2 regions of the Microvirgula sp. AG722 genome follow, and region 1 is predicted to be linked to the other one. Evidence: predicted binding sites of a transcription regulator. Region 1 holds the regulator's gene; the other holds the start of a gene.
The links. Region 1 encodes FNR, which switches genes on or off when oxygen is low (the NO sensors DNR and NnrR bind a similar motif). Its sites were predicted from a motif close to TTGATNNNNATCAA; they were not measured.
Positions count from the first base shown of each region.

Region 2: a site for FNR is predicted at 1,456-1,469, ahead of DFO50_RS02380 (universal stress protein). Genes of this name have one in related genera too.

Region 1 covers NZ_QLTJ01000001.1:296,430-304,424, forward strand. Annotated here, with positions in the region: gene DFO50_RS01330 (glutathione peroxidase) at 1-394, opposite strand, end outside; gene DFO50_RS01335 (DUF1841 family protein) at 466-936, shown strand; gene DFO50_RS01340 (DNA-3-methyladenine glycosylase I) at 953-1,534, shown strand; gene DFO50_RS01345 (RHS repeat-associated core domain-containing protein) at 1,675-2,679, shown strand; gene hemN (oxygen-independent coproporphyrinogen III oxidase) at 2,695-4,107, opposite strand; gene fnr (fumarate/nitrate reduction transcriptional regulator Fnr) at 4,211-4,966, shown strand; gene DFO50_RS01360 (flavodoxin family protein) at 4,974-5,438, opposite strand; gene DFO50_RS01365 (DUF1853 family protein) at 5,435-6,349, opposite strand; gene DFO50_RS01370 (RNA methyltransferase) at 6,355-7,116, opposite strand; gene DFO50_RS01375 (inositol monophosphatase family protein) at 7,259-7,995, shown strand, end outside.
Region 2 covers NZ_QLTJ01000001.1:496,793-504,787, reverse strand. Annotated here, with positions in the region: gene DFO50_RS02390 (dienelactone hydrolase family protein) at 1-178, shown strand, start outside; gene DFO50_RS02385 (cyclopropane-fatty-acyl-phospholipid synthase family protein) at 180-1,382, opposite strand; gene DFO50_RS02380 (universal stress protein) at 1,730-2,218, shown strand; gene DFO50_RS02375 (DeoR/GlpR family DNA-binding transcription regulator) at 2,278-3,066, opposite strand; gene glpK (glycerol kinase GlpK) at 3,296-4,768, shown strand; gene DFO50_RS02365 (heme biosynthesis HemY N-terminal domain-containing protein) at 4,831-6,033, opposite strand; gene DFO50_RS02360 (uroporphyrinogen-III C-methyltransferase) at 6,030-7,079, opposite strand; gene DFO50_RS02355 (uroporphyrinogen-III synthase) at 7,072-7,818, opposite strand; gene DFO50_RS02350 (DEAD/DEAH box helicase) at 7,887-7,995, opposite strand, start outside.

The DNA of each region.
Region 1 (7,995 bases):
CCAGAAACTTGGTGAAATTCCACTTGATGCGCTCGGTGTTCAGCACGCCGGGCTTCTCGTGCGTCAGGTAGGCGTACAGCGGATGCGCCTGCGCGCCATTGACATCGACCCTGGCAAACATCGGAAAACTCACCCCGAAGCGGGTGGTGCAGAACTGGCCGATTTCCGCCTCGTTGCCCGGCTCCTGTCCGCCGAACTGGTTGCATGGAAAGCCGAGCACGCTGAACCGGCGGTCATGGAAACGCTCTTGCAGCGCCTGCAGGCCAGCGTATTGCGGGGTAAAACCGCACTCGCTGGCGGTGTTGACGATCAGCAGGACCTGGCCCGCATAGTCGGACAGTTTCTGCTCGCTGCCGTCGAGACGCACGGCGGAAAAATCATGGACACTCGGCATCGCTGCTCCTTGGCAATGGGTCACAGGGTATAATCCCTACCAATCTACTCAAGTTATCCCCTGGCCGCTGCATGTTCAATCCCAGCCGTGACGAAGCCCGCCGTTTCCTGTTCGATACCTGGCAGAAGCATCATGCCGGACAGCCGCTGACCGACCTCGAACGGATCGCGCTGGCCATCGAACTGGAACACCCCGAATACCAGCCGATGCTGGCCGACCCCGACCGCTACCTCGACCGCGACTGGCGTCCGGAGGGCGGCGAAACCAACCCGTTCCTGCACATGATGATGCATCTGTCGATCGAGGAGCAGGTGTCGATCGATCAGCCCGCCGGCGTCCGCGATCTGGTCGACCGCCTCGCGGCCCGGCTCGGCACCCGTCACGATGCCCAGCATGCGGCGATGGACGGTCTGGCGGAGATGATCTGGCTGGCCCAGCGCAACGGCAGCATGCCGGACCCGAACGTCTACCTGAACGTGCTGCGCCGCCGGATCGGCGAGGGTGAAGCCTTCGACCTCGCCCGGCCGGGCGACGAACCCTGAACCGATGGAGAACGGCATGACCGGTGAGCGCTGCCCGTGGTGCGGGACCGACCCGCTGTATATCGCCTATCACGACGAGGAATGGGGGCGCCCGGTCCACGATGACCGCAAGCTGTTCGAAATGCTGATCCTGGAAGGCGCCCAGGCCGGTCTGTCGTGGATCACCATCCTGCGCAAGCGCGACGGTTACCGCCGCCGCTTCCATCAGTTCGACCCGCAGCGGGTCGCCGCGATGAGCGACGAGGAGCTGGAGGCCGCACTGCAGGACCCGGGCATCGTGCGCAACCGGCTCAAGGTGGTCAGCGCCCGCCGCAATGCACGGGTCTTCGTCGCCATGCAGGCCGAGCACGGTTCGTTTTCCGACTGGCTGTGGTCGCACGTGGACCGGCAGCCGGTCGTCAGCCGTTTCACCCGCTACACCGACGCGCCAGCCTCGACCCCGCTGTCTGACCGGATCAGCAAGGCGCTGAAAAAAGCCGGCATGAATTTCGTCGGCAGCACGGTCATCCAGGCGTACCTGCAGGCAGTCGGCGTGGTCAGCGACCACCAGGCCGATTGCCCCTCGCACCCGGACCACGTCCGGCCACCGTCGGTCTGAGGACAGCGCCAGCCCATTCGTCGGGAATTGCAACCGGCGCCAGACCAGCCCTTACTATGCAGGAAGAAGGAAACGTTCAGACACCAGTCCATCGACCGCGAATTGATGTGCGGCCAGGAACTCCACGAGGAGGAAACGCCATGCCATCACGTCCCCCGTCTCCGGCAGCGGCCAGGGCAGCAGCGCAAGCCGTCAGAATCTGGAAAAAGCGTCCACGGCTCGGCCTGCATGGCATGCTTTCAGACTATGTCGGCAACAAAAATTACTACCATATGGGTAATGGTGTACGCAGCTACGACCCGATGATTCAGCGCGTCCTGCAACCGGACCCATTGAGCCCGTTCGGGACGGGAGGCATCAATCCCTATGCATTCTGTCTGGGCGACCCGGTCAACAATCGTGATCCTTCCGGTTATTCAGCGATTTCCAACACCGGAATCGCCCTCGGCCTGGTCAGTCTGGTCCTCTCCATTGCCACCTTTGGCACGGCATCCATACTGGCCAGTCTGGGGCTGGCGCTGGCGATCATCTCCGTCGCTACCGGCGCGGCCTCCAATCTGCTGGCCGGCTCAAGCCCTGGACAGGCAGCAACGCTGGGAAGGGTATCCTACGGCCTGGGGGTCGCCGCGAGTCTGGTTAGCCTGGTCCTGGGCGCCATCGGTTTCGGCGCATGGCGGTTGGGCAGACATCTGCGGAAAAACCCCGATTTTGACATGTCACTGAGAGTCTGGAACAAGGGGCCGGGCGTACAGACAGTCGGCATCCATGGCTCACCCCATGTGACGATCGCCGCAAACAAGCTGTTGCGCGCCCCCCAACTGGCCAGACGTATCCGCCCGCTGCTCGACGCCGACACGGACACCGTGTTGCTGGGGTCGTGTCACGCAGGCCAGGGCAACAGCATGTCATCCGTCGCCCAGGTTGTCGCAAACCGGCTGGGCAAGACTGTCGTGGCCGGCAAGGGAACCGTTTCACCCGAGTACCTCTGGAAGTCGTTCACGCTGCACAAGCTGCCGTACGAGGACGTCCGGGTCTTCCAGGCTCAGGGCATGTGGACCTCTGCGCGCACCAGCCTGGTCAATACGGTCCGGTTCGAACAGCAGAGCACAGCGATTTACCTGAGGCAGCTGTACGCACACCATTGATACGGCGTCAGCGGCTCAGATCGTCTTCGAGTAGCGGGCGTGGGTCTGTTTCTCGCGCAGATAGCGGTCGAACACCATGGCAATGGTGCGGATCAGGAAACGCCCCTGCGGCGTCACGGCGATCCACTCGTCATCCAGCTCGACCAGTCCGTCAGCCTCGTATTCGGCCAGCCGGGCCATTTCCGGCGCGAAATACTGCTTGAAGTCGATGCCGAAACCCTCGCCCATCGCTTCCATCGACAGCGAGAAGCGGCACATCAGCGCCTGAATGATTGCCCGGCGCAGCAGGTCGTCGGCACTCAGCAGCAGACCGCGGACGATCGGCAGCCGACCTTCGTCCAGCATCGCATAATACTGTTCGAGGTCTTTTGCGTTCTGGTGATAGCTGGCGCCGACCTTGCCGATGGCCGAGGTCCCGATGGACACCAGATCATGGTCGGCATGGGTCGAGTAGCCCTGGAAGTTCCGTTGCAGCCGTCCCTGGCGCAGGGCCACGGCCAGATCGTCGTCCGGCAGGGCGAAGTGGTCCATGCCGATGAATTCGTAACCGGCATCGGTCAGCATCTGCACCGCCATCTGCAGGATGTCGAGCTTGACCTCGGCCGACGGCAGATCCGCTTCGTTGATGCGCCGCTGCGGCATGAAGACCGTCGGCAGGTGGGCGTAGTTGTACAGCGCCAGCCGGTCCGGACGGATGCTGAGCACCGTCTCCAGCGTACGCCGGACCGAGTCGACGGTCTGGTGCGGCAGGCCGTAGATCAGATCGAGGCTGACCGACTTGAAGCCGGACGACCGCGCGGCGTCGATGACCGTCAGCGTCTCCTCGACACTCTGTACCCGGTTGACGGCCTTCTGCACCTGCAGATCAAAATCCTGCACCCCGACCGACATGCGGTTGAAGCCCTGGGTCGCCAGCAGCCGCACCGTGTCGGCGCTGACCTTGCGCGGATCGATCTCGATCGAGTATTCGCCAGTGGGCAACAGGTTGAAATGGCGACGGATCGCGTCCATCAGCCGCTGCATCTGCTCGTCGGACAGGAAGGTCGGCGTGCCGCCGCCGAAGTGCAGCTGGATCAGGTCCTGGCGCGGCCCCAGCCCTTCGGCATGCAGCGCCAGCTCGCGTTCGAGATAACCCAGATAGGTATCCGCACGCGTCTTGTCCTTGGTAATGACCTTGTTACAGGCGCAGTAGTAGCAGACTGTATTACAGAACGGTATATGAGCGTATAATGATACTGGCTTGGCGCTGGCGCCGATTTGCCTTTGCTCAAGGCAGTGGCGATAATCTACGCCGTTGAATTCGGTGGTAAAACGGTCTGCCGTCGGATACGAGGTGTAGCGAGGACCGCTGCCGTCGAGGCGTTCGATCAACTCTCGGTCGAAAATGAACTGGGCGGGAGCCACGTTGTCGTGAATTGCTGTCGTCATAAATGGATAAACCTCTCAGGCAGTGAACCACTTTGCCTGAATCGTGCAGGGGCGCCTTTGATAGTCGTCAAGCCTGGCATGATAACAACCTGAACGGATCATCATGGCCGAACACAATCCGCTTACTGCCCACACGCTGAAGATCTCCTGCTCGAACTGCAGTCTTCGCGAATTGTGCCTGCCCATCGGACTCAATCGCGAGGAGATGAGCCAGCTCGACGCCGTGATCCGGCAGAGTCGGCGCCTGAAGCGCGGCGAGTACCTGTTCCGCGCCGGCGAGGCGTTCAAGTCCATGTTCGCCATCCGGACCGGCTTTTTCAAGACCTGCATTTCCAGCCATGACGGCCGCGAGCAGGTCACCGGTTTCCAGATGTCCGGCGAGCTGCTGGGCCTGGATGGCGTCTCCAGCAGCCTGCACGGCTGTGATGCAATCGCGCTCGAGGATGCCGAGGTCTGTGAACTGCCGTTCTCGCGCATGACCAGTCTCGGTCGTGACATCCCGACCCTGCAGCATCATTTCTTCCGGTTGATGAGCCGTGAAATCGTCCGTGACCAGTCGGTCATGCTGCTGCTCGGCAACATGAAGGCGGAAGAACGTCTGGCCGCCTTCCTGCTCAACCTGTCCCAGCGCTTCTCCGCCCGCGGCTTCGCCGCCAACGATTTCATCCTGCGCATGAGCCGTGAGGAAATCGGTTCCTTCCTCGGTCTGAAGCTGGAAACCGTCAGCCGCACGCTGTCGAAATTCCAGGCCCAGGGCTGGATCATTGTCGAACACAAGCACATCCAGCTGATTCAGCCGGAGAACCTGAAGACCCTGGTCGGCGGCTGCCAGCAGAGCATGCCGATTGCCACCACCTGAACCCGGTTCAGAACAGTCCCAGCGACAGGCCGAGCGCCAGCGTCGCACCGACCTCGGCCGCGCGCTCCAGCGCGGCCTGGTCGGGCTCCCCATGCACGATCAGCGGCTCGCAGGCCGGCGTCAGCGGATAGCCGCGCGCAATGCGTTCGATCGCGACTCGCGCCCCGCTGCCGTCATTGCCGGCACAGATCAGGATCGCATACGGCAATCCTTCCACCCGCCCCTGGGCCGGGTAGAACGTGCGATCGAAAAAATCCTTCAGCGTGCCGGCCATGTAGCCGAAATTTTCCGGCGTGGCGACAATCAGGCCGTGACAGGCCAGCAGATCGTCGATGCCGGCCTGCTGCGCCGGCAGCAGCCGCACGTCGATCTCCCCCTCGCCCGCCTCACTGGCCGCCGCCGCCGCGGCCCGCGCCAGCTGCAGGTTGCGCCCGGTCTGACCGGCCCACAGGATCAGCAGCTGCTTCATCATTCCTTCTCCCCGCCATCCAGCGCCGCGATGCGCGCCATCAGGGTGGCCAGCCGGCCGGGCTCCGGCCAGTGCGCCGGCACCACGAAGCCGCGCGACACTTCCTGCCAGTCGTCATCGCCGACGGCCTGCATTTCCGCCACCATCAGCGCCTCTCTCCTGCCCGCCAGCCGCGCCTGCAGCTCGGCGGCGGTCTGCACGTCGGCCCGGCCAGCCCGGGCCGGGGACAGCCAGTCGAGCCGGAGCAGGTGCAGATAGCGGCTGTCGGCCGCCCGTGCCGGCCAGGCCTCCCCCTGATGCCGCCACCAGTGCACCGGTTCGCCGCTGCCGGCCGGCCGGAACAATTGCCCGCGCAACACGGTAAAGGCCGGGCAGCCGGCGAAACCGGGCGGGAGGGTCGCCGCCGCACGCGCATCGCCGGCCAGCGCCAGCTGGCGCACCAGTTGCGCACGTTTCAGCGCCAGCGCATCGCGCAGGTCGGTCCCGACCCAGCACTGCGGCGCGACTTCCAGATAGAACTTGCACGCCATTTCGACATGGAGCGGCCGTCCGTCCAGCCGCAGCAGGAAATCGAACTCACCAAGGGTATGCGCCTCGACCCGCACCGCGCGGTTGGCCGCCACCAGTTCAAGCTGCGCACTCCGCTGTGCCAGCCAGAAGGCCAGCAGCGCCTCGGCATGGGCGCCAAGGCGCCCGGTGCGCCGGGCCGCCAGCCAGTCCAGCAATACGGCAGGGCGGCGGTCCAGTGCCAGCAGCCGTTCGGCAGCCCGCGGTCCGGCCAGCAGGGCCCGGTCGAACTCGACACCGCTGTCCCACGGCGACGGCCCGAGCAGCAGTGACGCCAGTGCCCGCACCGCCGGTTCGCGCAACGAGGCCAGCAACGGCAGCAGGCGGGGATCGGCGGCGCAGTTCACGCGACTCAGTCGTGTCGGTACGGGTCCGGCCCGCAGCGGCGTTCGATCTGCTTCAGCATGCCGCGCAGGATATCGATCTCCTGCCGCTCCAGGCTGGCGCGGTCATACAGGGTGCGCAAGCGGCGCATCAGCCGTTCGCCATTGCGCCGGTCATAGAAACCGATACCGTCGAGCACCCGGTCGAGATGACCATAGAACCCTTCGACCTCTTCATGACTGGCCAGTTCGGCATTGGCCCGCAAATGATCAAGCGGAAATGCCAACTGGCTGAACAGCTCATAGCACATGACCTGTACCGCCTGGCCGAGGTTCAGCGAAAAATAGTCCGGGTTGCCGGCAATGGTGACCAGCCGGTTGCAGCGCGCGACCTCGTCGATCGACAGTCCGTAGGTTTCGTTGCCGAACACCAGTGCAACCTCGACCCCGTCGCGGGCCGCCGCCAGCAGCTCGGCACAGGCGTCGCGCGGCGCGGCCAGCGGCGTGGTCAGCTCGCGCTTGCGGCTGGTCAGCGCACAGGCGATGGACACGCCTTCCAGCGCGGCATCGAGCGTGCCGGTCACCACGGCGTTCTCCAGCACATCGGCCGCGCCGGATGCCAGCGTGGTCGCCTCGGCATCGGGAAAACGCTTTGGCTCGACCAGATACAGGCGGGTCACGCCCATGGTCTTCATCGCGCGCGCGGCGGCGCCGATATTGCCGGGATGGGAAGGACGCGCCAGAACGACGCGCACATTACGCAAAAAATCAGGGACTTCGGGTTTCGACATTGAGAAAACTGCGTTAAAATTCCGGCCATCAAAAGGCCCGGAACATCCAACTGTCCGGGTCTTTATCGTTCCTTAAACCCGGACTATCCAGACGCGCGGCGGCAAGAATTCGCGGCGCGCCCCCTTTGCCAGAGAGGCTCCCATGCATCCGATGCTGACCATCGCGGTCAAGGCCGCGCGTCGCGCCGCCAACATCATTCAACGCGCGTCGAACAACCTCGACCTGATCCGCGCCGAGCAGAAACAGCACAACGACTTCGTCAGCGACGTCGACCGTGCGGCCGAAGCGGCCATCATCGACATGATCCGGGATGCCTACCCCAAGCACGCCATTCTAGCCGAGGAATCGGGCGGGGCCTCGCTGTCCGACGCCGAATACCTGTGGATCATCGATCCGCTGGACGGCACCACCAACTTCCTGCACGGCTATCCGCAGTATTGCGTATCCATCGCCCTCGCGCACAAGGGCCAGATCCAGCAGGCCGTGGTCTATGATCCGAACCGCAACGACCTGTTCACCGCCAGCAAAGGCGGCGGCGCTTTCCTCAATGATCGCCGCATCCGCGTCAGCAAGCGCATCAGCCTGGCCGACAGCCTGATCTCCACCGGCTTCCCGTACACCGACGTCAGCTATCTGGACCAGTACCTGGCCATGTTCGCCGACATGATCCGCAAGACCGCCGGCGTGCGCCGCGAAGGCTCGGCCGCGCTCGACCTGTGCTATGTCGCCAGCGGCCGCGTGGACGGCTACTGGGAACTGAACCTGAAATCGTGGGACATCGCCGCAGGCAGCCTGATCGCCCAGGAAGCCGGCGCCATTGTCACCGACGTGTTCGGCGAGCAGGGCTGGCTGGAATCCGGTGACGTGGTCGCCGCCAA
Region 2 (7,995 bases), 200 kb from region 1:
GCTCGATACTGTCGAGCGCATGCGTGCGGAAATCGGTGCCAGCGGTAGCGAAATCGTCATCTATGCCGATGCGCCGCATGCCTTTTTTGCCGACTATCGGGCCAGTTACCGGGAAAGCGCCGCCACGGATGGCTGGCGCCGCATGCTGGAGTGGTTCCGTCGCCATGGCGTGGCCTGAGCTACCACAGCACCGGCTCCCCGCCGTTGTACAGATGCGCCTGATGGCGCGGCGGATGTGCGGCCAGTCCGCGCGAGAACAGGAATTGGCCCAGATCCAGCCCGCCACCACGGAATGACGCCTCGCTGCCGCGCAGGTACAGCGTCCACATGCGCACGAAGCGTTCATCGAAACGGGCACGGACCGCATCCAGATGACGGTCGAAATTGGCGCGCCAGTGCGCCAGGGTGGCGGCGTAGTGCAGGCGCAGGCTTTCCTGCGTCAGCAGGAAGAAGCCGGTTTTTGCGGCGGTATCGGCCAGCCGCGGCAGGTACGGGATTTCGCCGCCGGGAAAAATGTACTTCTCGACCCAGCGGTTGGTGTTGCCATCGTCGGTATGGCCGACGATGGTATGCAGCAGAAACAGGCCGCCCGGTTCGAGCACATCGGCGACACGGGCGAAATAGCGGGCGGCATGCCGTTCACCGACATGCTCGTACATGCCGACGCTGACCGCCTTGTCGAAACGGTCGCTGGCACCGGACAGGTCGAGGTAATCCATCTGCCGGATCTCGATTCGGTCCGACAGACCGGCTTTGGCAAGGCGTGCGCGGCCGGCGTCGGCCTGTTCCGCAGACAGGGTCAGGCCGACGCCGCAGATGCCGTGGCGCTGGGCCGCGCGGATCAGCAGGGCGCCCCAGCCGCAGCCGACGTCCAGCAGTCGTTCGCCCGGTTTCAGGCACAGTTTGGCGAGGATATGGTCGATCTTGGCCTGCTGTGCCTGCTCCAGCGTCATGTCCGCTGTGGCGAAATACGCACACGAGTAGTTCATGTCCGGATCGAGCCACATGCGGTAGAAATCGTTGCCGATATCGTAATGATGGGCGATGTTTTCCTTCTGCCTCGCCCGCAGCCGCAGCCGGTCGAGCGTGCGTGCCACACCGGCCACCCGCGCCAGCGGACCGTCCAGTATCTGCCGGTTGCTGTTGATCAGCCCCAGCATGGCATTCCAGTCGCCATCGAAGTCGAGCACGCCATCCATATAGGCTTCGCCCAGCGATACCATGGGATCTTCGGCGTTGAAGGCCGGTTCGGCATGGAAATTCAGGCTGAACGCAGGCTCGTCCCCGCCGTAGCGGCGGACATCACCGTCCCACCATTTCACCTGGAAGCCGGGGCCGGTCAGCCGTGCCAGAACGGCTGCGAGTGTGGACTTGGTCAACATGGCAGTCTCCTTTTCCTGCTCAAGCCGGAGGACAACGATTCGATGATCACTTGAGCATAGTCACGGTTGGCGCTTGCTTCACGTCAAATCGTTTGCCGAATATGACAGCTGCCGTCGCGGCGGGCCGGGGGATTGCGTTATCCTCATTGCCATCATTCCCGCACGTATCGGTTTCCCTGCCGTTAATGAACCGGCCGTGACAGCGGTTGCCGGGCCCGGTCGGCCGGCAGGGGGAGAGAAGGTGTTTTCGCCTGCCGCCGGTGCAGCCCCATCATGGGAAAATGATGTGGAGACAGGGCATCGGGCCGTGCCGGCGTCCAGTCATCGTGAAAATCCAAGGAGTCCTCATGTACCAGCACATCGTTGCGTCGATCGACGAGAGCAACAACGCGTCGCAAGCGCTCGAACAGGCCATCGCAGTGGCGAAACTGGCAGGTGCGCAACTGCACCTGGTGCATATCGTCAATCTGTTCGAACTGGCACTGGAAGAAGTGGTGCTGGCTGACAAGGCCAAGCTGGCCGAACTGGCTCACCGTCACGGCGAGGCGCGGCTGGAAGGGGCCGCTGCGCAGGCTCGCGCCGCCGGTCTGGAACCGTCGCTGTTCATCGCCGAGTGCTGGGGTGGTGGCGATGAAATCGCCGACGGGCTGCTGAACTATGCGCGCAGCGTGCCGGCCGATCTGCTGGTGCTGGGCACGCATGGCCGCAGCGGACTGATGCACATGATGCTTGGCAGTGTGGCCGAGTCGGTCATGCGTCAGGCCGACATGCCGCTGCTGGTGGTGCGTTCGGAAACCAGCGAGCACACGCCGGGCAAGCGCCGTCCGGTGCTGTAAGCGGACAGCAGAACGCCGGGCATGGCCCGGCGTTCTGCTGTCCGCAATGCGCGGGGGACTTATCCGCGCACGGGAGCCGGCTGACCTTCGACCACGAACAGGCGCACGCTGTTCTCGTTCAGATGCGGCATCAGCTCGGCCGGCGGCTCGTCGTCGGTGAACAGTGCGTTCATCTCGCCGATATGGCATACCTTCATCATCGCGTTGCGGCCGAACTTGCTCGAGTCGACGACCAGGAAGCGCTGACGGGCATTGTTCATCATGGCCTTGGTCGCGCGGACTTCGCGATAGTCGTAGTCGAGCAGCGTGCCGTCGTTGTCGATGCCGTTGGCACCCATGATCACGTAGTCGACCTTGAACTGCTCGATCATGTCGACCGGCGCCATGCCGGTCAGCCCGCCATCCTTGCTGCGCACCACGCCACCGGTAATGATGACTTCGAAGTCGGGGCGGCGGGTAATGATGGTGGCGATATTCAGGTTGTTGGTGATGACGCGCAGGTGCTGGTGATTGATGATCAGCTCGCGTGCGACAGCCTCTATCGTGGTGCCGATGCTCATGAACAGCGAACAGTCGTCCGGCACGTGCTCGGCGACCAGCTTGGCGATCCGGGTCTTTTCGGCCTGGTTCTTGACCTTGCGGGTCGCGTATTCCTCGTTTTCGACGCTGGGCCCGAGGGCGGCACCACCGTGGAAACGGCGCAGCAGGTTTTCTTCGGACAGGGTATTGATGTCGCGGCGGATGGTTTGCGGCGTGACATCGAGCAGACGGGCGAGTTCCTCGATCGGCATGAACCCGCTGGCCCGTACCAGCTTCAGGATCTGTTCATGACGCGGCAGGCGATTCATCTGGCTGGGATCTTGTGTTGCGTTTGAATCACATGTTTTTAGCATGATTGACAGGGGTGCGCAAACGAAAGCATCCGCACCATTGCCCTGCGTTCCGGTTCGGAATCGAAACAGGGCGCCAGGAAAAAACCGACAGACGGCGGCAATGGCGAGGTTTGACATAAAATGACCGACGTCCATTTCTCCACCCGGATCGGGCCTTCGCCCATCCCTGCCTGCGGCCCGAAAAATGCCTGAATACCTGCTGGCCATCGACCAGGGCACGACCAGTTCGCGTGCCATTGCCTTCACCCGCGACGGCCACGCCGCTGCCAGCAGCGGGCGGGAGCTGCCGCAGATCTATCCGGCCTCAGGCTGGGTCGAACACGACCCGGAGCGGATCTGGGACGATGTGCGCCACTGCGTGCGCGAAACCCTGTCGCAACTGGAGGACGGCAGTCGCATTGCCGCCATCGGCGTGACCAATCAGCGCGAAACCACCGTACTGTGGGATCGCCGCAGCGGCCGCCCGCTGCACAACGCCATCGTCTGGCAGGACCGGCGTACCGCCGCCGACTGCGAGGCGCTGGCCGAACACGAGGACAGGATCGCCGAGCGCACCGGCCTGTTGCTCGACCCGTATTTTTCCGCGACCAAGCTGGCATGGCTGCTGAAAACCGTGCCCGGCGCCCGTGCGGCGGCCGAGGCCGGCGAACTGGCGTTCGGCACCATCGACAGCTTTCTGCTGTGGCGGCTGACCGAGGGCCGCGTCCACGCGACCGACGCCAGCAATGCCGCCCGTACCCTGCTGTTCAATATCCATACCCAGCAGTGGGACGACGAACTGCTGGCGCTGTTCGACATCCCGCGCTCGCTGCTGCCCGAGGTGCGCGATTCGGCAGCCGATTTCGGCCAGACGCGGCTGTTTGGCGACCTGATGCCGATTACCGGCATGGCCGGCGACCAGCAGGCCGCCACGGTCGGCCAGGCGTGCTTCGAGCCGGGCATGGTCAAGTCCACCTACGGCACCGGCTGCTTCATGGTGATGAATACCGGCAGCCTGGCCCTGCGTTCCCGCCACCGGCTGCTGACCACGGTCGCCTACCGGCTGGACGGCGTGCCGACCTACGCGGTCGAGGGCAGCATCTTTATTGCCGGGGCGGCGGTGCAATGGCTGCGCGATGCGCTGAAGCTGATCGAGCACGCCGGCGATACCGAAGGCCTGGCGCGGCAGGTCGACTCGACCGGCGGCGTCTATCTGGTGCCGGCCTTCACCGGCCTGGGTGCGCCGTACTGGGACCCGCTGGCGCGTGGCGCCATTACCGGCCTGACGCGGGATTCCGGCATCAGCCATATCGTGCGTGCGGCGCTGGAATCGGTCTGCTACCAGAGTCGCGACCTGCTCGATGCGATGCGCGCCGATGGCGCCAGCCCGGCATCGATCCGCGTCGATGGCGGCATGGTCGCCAATGACTGGCTGATGCAGTTTCTGGCCGACATGCTCGGCGTGGATGTCGAACGCCCGGGTACCAGCGAAACCACGGCCCTGGGCGCTGCGTGGCTGGCCGGGCTCGGCTGCGGCTGGTACCGCGACCTGGCCGAGCTGTCGGCGCTGTGGCGGCGCCAGGCCCGCTTCGTTCCGGCCATGGCCGAGGACCGGCGCGCGACGCTGTACGCCGGCTGGCTGAAGGCGGTGGCGAAGACGCGGGATACGGATGGTTGACGCCTGAAAATGAGAACAGGCCGGCATATGCCGGCCTGTTCTCATTCAGACGTGTTCCCGGCTCAGCCGGCTTGTGCCAGTGCCAGTCGCACGCATTCGTCGAAGTGGCGACGGGCCTCTTCATCGCGGTCGAGGCGCTTGAACAGCTTGGCCAGTTCGGCATGTGTCGCCAGGGCCGGGTCCAGCGTGGCGCTGGCTTCCAGATAGCCCTGTGCCTTGCCCCAGAGCTTCTGGGCGACGGCCAGCCGGCCCAGCGTCAGCAGCAGGCGCGGATCGCGGCGTTCGGTTTCCAGCCACTTCTCTGCCCGCTTGGCCAGCGCCAGACGACCCTCGTCGTCGAGGTCGGCAACGTAGCGGCCCAGTTCCCCGGCCAGTTCGCTGGAATAGCTGGCATCCAGGCGCCGGGTCAGGAAATCGACCGCCATCGGCGTGTCGCCGAGTTCATGCGCGTGCTGGGCGGCGGCGATGCGCAACTCGTCATTCTCGCGCTCCTGCGCCGGAATCTTGCTCCACCAGCGCTTGAGTTCCTCGGCGTCGATCAGGCCACCCATCTGCTGGCGCCAGGCGGCCAGCCGGTAGCGGCGTGCCTGTTCCGGGCTGATGGCCTCGGCCTTCAGCAGTTTCTCGGTCAGGGCCAGCACGGCATCCGGCGCGCCCTGGGCCAGGCTCAGCCGCAGTTCGAGCCGCAATGCGGCGGTCAGGTTCGGCGACAGCTGGCGCGCGCGGTCGATGACGGCGCGAGCCGCGACGTACTGCTTGTCCTCCAGCAGGAATTCGGCGGCGCTGACGCAGCGGGCCAGTTCGGCCGCCTCGCCCTCGTTCTCCAGCCGGACCAGATAGCTGTCGCGCTTGCCGGCATCCTTGACCGCATGGGCGGCACGGGCCGCGACCAGCAGGGCAATGGCGCGATTCTGCGCGTCGCTCTCGTTGTCGACCGACTTGATCGCCTCGCGTTCGGCCTTCTGGTAGCGGCCTTCGAACAGCGACAGCGTCGCATCGCGCAGCGCGTGGCGCGCCGCGTCGAGTTTTTTCTGGCGCTGGAAGCGCTTGACCCGTTCCGGCAGCGACAGCGCAATGCTCAGCGCACGCAGGATCAGGTAGGTTGCGATCACTGCCGCCAGCAGCAGGACCACCATCAGGTTCAGCGACAGCTCCACCCGGTACGGCGGCAGGATCAGGATCGCGTAACCCTTACTGACTTCAGCGAACAGCGCAAAGCCGACAGCGACGGCAAACAGGCCGACCAGCCACAACACCCACTTCATGACGCGCTCCCCGGCTTGGCCAGCGGCGTCAGCAGCGCCCGTGCCGCCTTCAGGCTGGCATCAAGACTGGGAATATCGGTGCTGACCGGGCTGCTGGCGACATTGTCGAGCAGTTGCAGCCATTGCGCCGTCTGCTGGGTCTGGGTGTCGAAGTAGCGGCGCGCGTAGTCCTGCGCCTGGCCCAGATCGGTCGTGTAGCCCTGCGAGTCACGCTGCAGCAGGGCCAGACGGGCATCGAGCAGGCGCAGCTTGAGGTTTTCGCGCAGGAAGAACGCCTGTTCGGGCGACAGCAGCAGCGCATCCGGCTTGTCCATGTTCTGGATGCGGATCAGACCGGTAAAGCCGTTCCACAGCTCGCGGGTGATTTCACGCCAGCGGCTGGTGGCCGGTGCCGTCGCGGGCGGCGTGGCGGCCTTGCCGTTCGCCGCCGTTTCCACCACGCGGTGGCCGTCGACGACCAGCGGCAGGGTGTCGACGCCGGAGACCAGCCGGTCCAGCTTGACCGACAGGCCGACCACGTCGACATACGGCAGCGCCTTCAGCGCTTCCAGATCGTGGCCGATGCCGCGGCGCAGCGCGATGTATTGCGGCTTGTCCTGGTTGGCCAGACGGGCGTCGATGTTTTCCAGCGCGGCGATGGCGGCCGGCACATTGCCGGCCAGTTCGAGCTGCTGGCTGGCGATGGTCAGTGCGTGTTCGATTTCAGCCTGCTGCCAGTCTTCCCGGTTCTTGGTCAGCTCGGCGTACATCGACTGCAGCGTCGCGTACTGGCCGGCGGACTCGGCGACGCGCGCTTCGGTCTGGTTCAGGCGGGTGGCGAGCTGGTCGATGGCCTGCTGGCTCTGCGATTGCGCGGCCCGCGCGGAGACGCTCAGGCCGGAGGTTTCCGCCAGCCGTTTGGCCAGGTCGAGCTCGGCGCGATCGAGAACGCGCCGGGTCTCATACCATTGCCAGCCGGAAACCCCGAGCGCGATGAGGGCGACGATCAGCGCGAGGCTGATGCGGCGCGGCGTACGGGTGACGACAGGTACAGAAGATTCAGTCATGCGTGGCAAACCATTCGATCAGCGCGGCGACGATGCCGTCGTCTCCGGCCGAAGTTGTCAGGACATCATGCACGCCAAGCTGGCGCAGGCGGTCGGCCACCCGCTCATGCGGCACGATATGCACGATTGATTGTAACGACGCCCATAGGGCCTCGCCAACCGCGTCGCGCAAGGCATTAGCGATTTCACGGCTGGTCACCACCGCGCCAGCGCGCGGATGGGCCGCGAGCGCGGCCGCCAGCGCGGCGCGATCGACCGGCCGGGGCCGGCGTTCATAAGCGTCAATAGATACCACGCGCGCACCGCGCGCAGCCAGTGTTTCCGTCAGCAGGGGGCGTCCGCCACGGCCCTTGACGACAAGAAAGCGCCGATCGTGAAGATCGGCGAGTTCCGGACAGGCGAGCAGGGCTTCGCTGTCATTGCCACTGGTCGGGAACAGCACCGGCCGGCCGGTCAGTGCCGTCAGGGCACGGGCGGTGCCGGCGCCGACGGCAGCCAGCTTCAGCGTCGGTGGCAATGCCTGCAGCACATCGGCACATACCGAAACGGCCGACGGGCTGACGGCGACCAGCCAGTCACAGCCGACCAGTTCAGCGGCCAGCCGGCCCAGCCGGGCCGGGTCGGGCACGATGTCGATGACCGGTAGCGCCAGCGGGACCAGGCCCGCCTGCGCCAGCCGGTCGGTCAGCGCGGCAGACACCGTGTCCGGACGGGTCACGAGTACGAGCGGAGCGGACATGGATTCCGTTCAGAAAGAGACAACGGCCATTCTACCCCGGCGGCATCGCTCCCCGCCCTTGTCTGCGCTCAGCGACCCCGGTTCTTGTTGCCGTGACCGCCGAGCAGCGCGGCGACCGGCTTGCGCGGCGGCTTGCGGTTGCCGCCGTTGTTCAGCACATGGCTCAACAGCACCGGC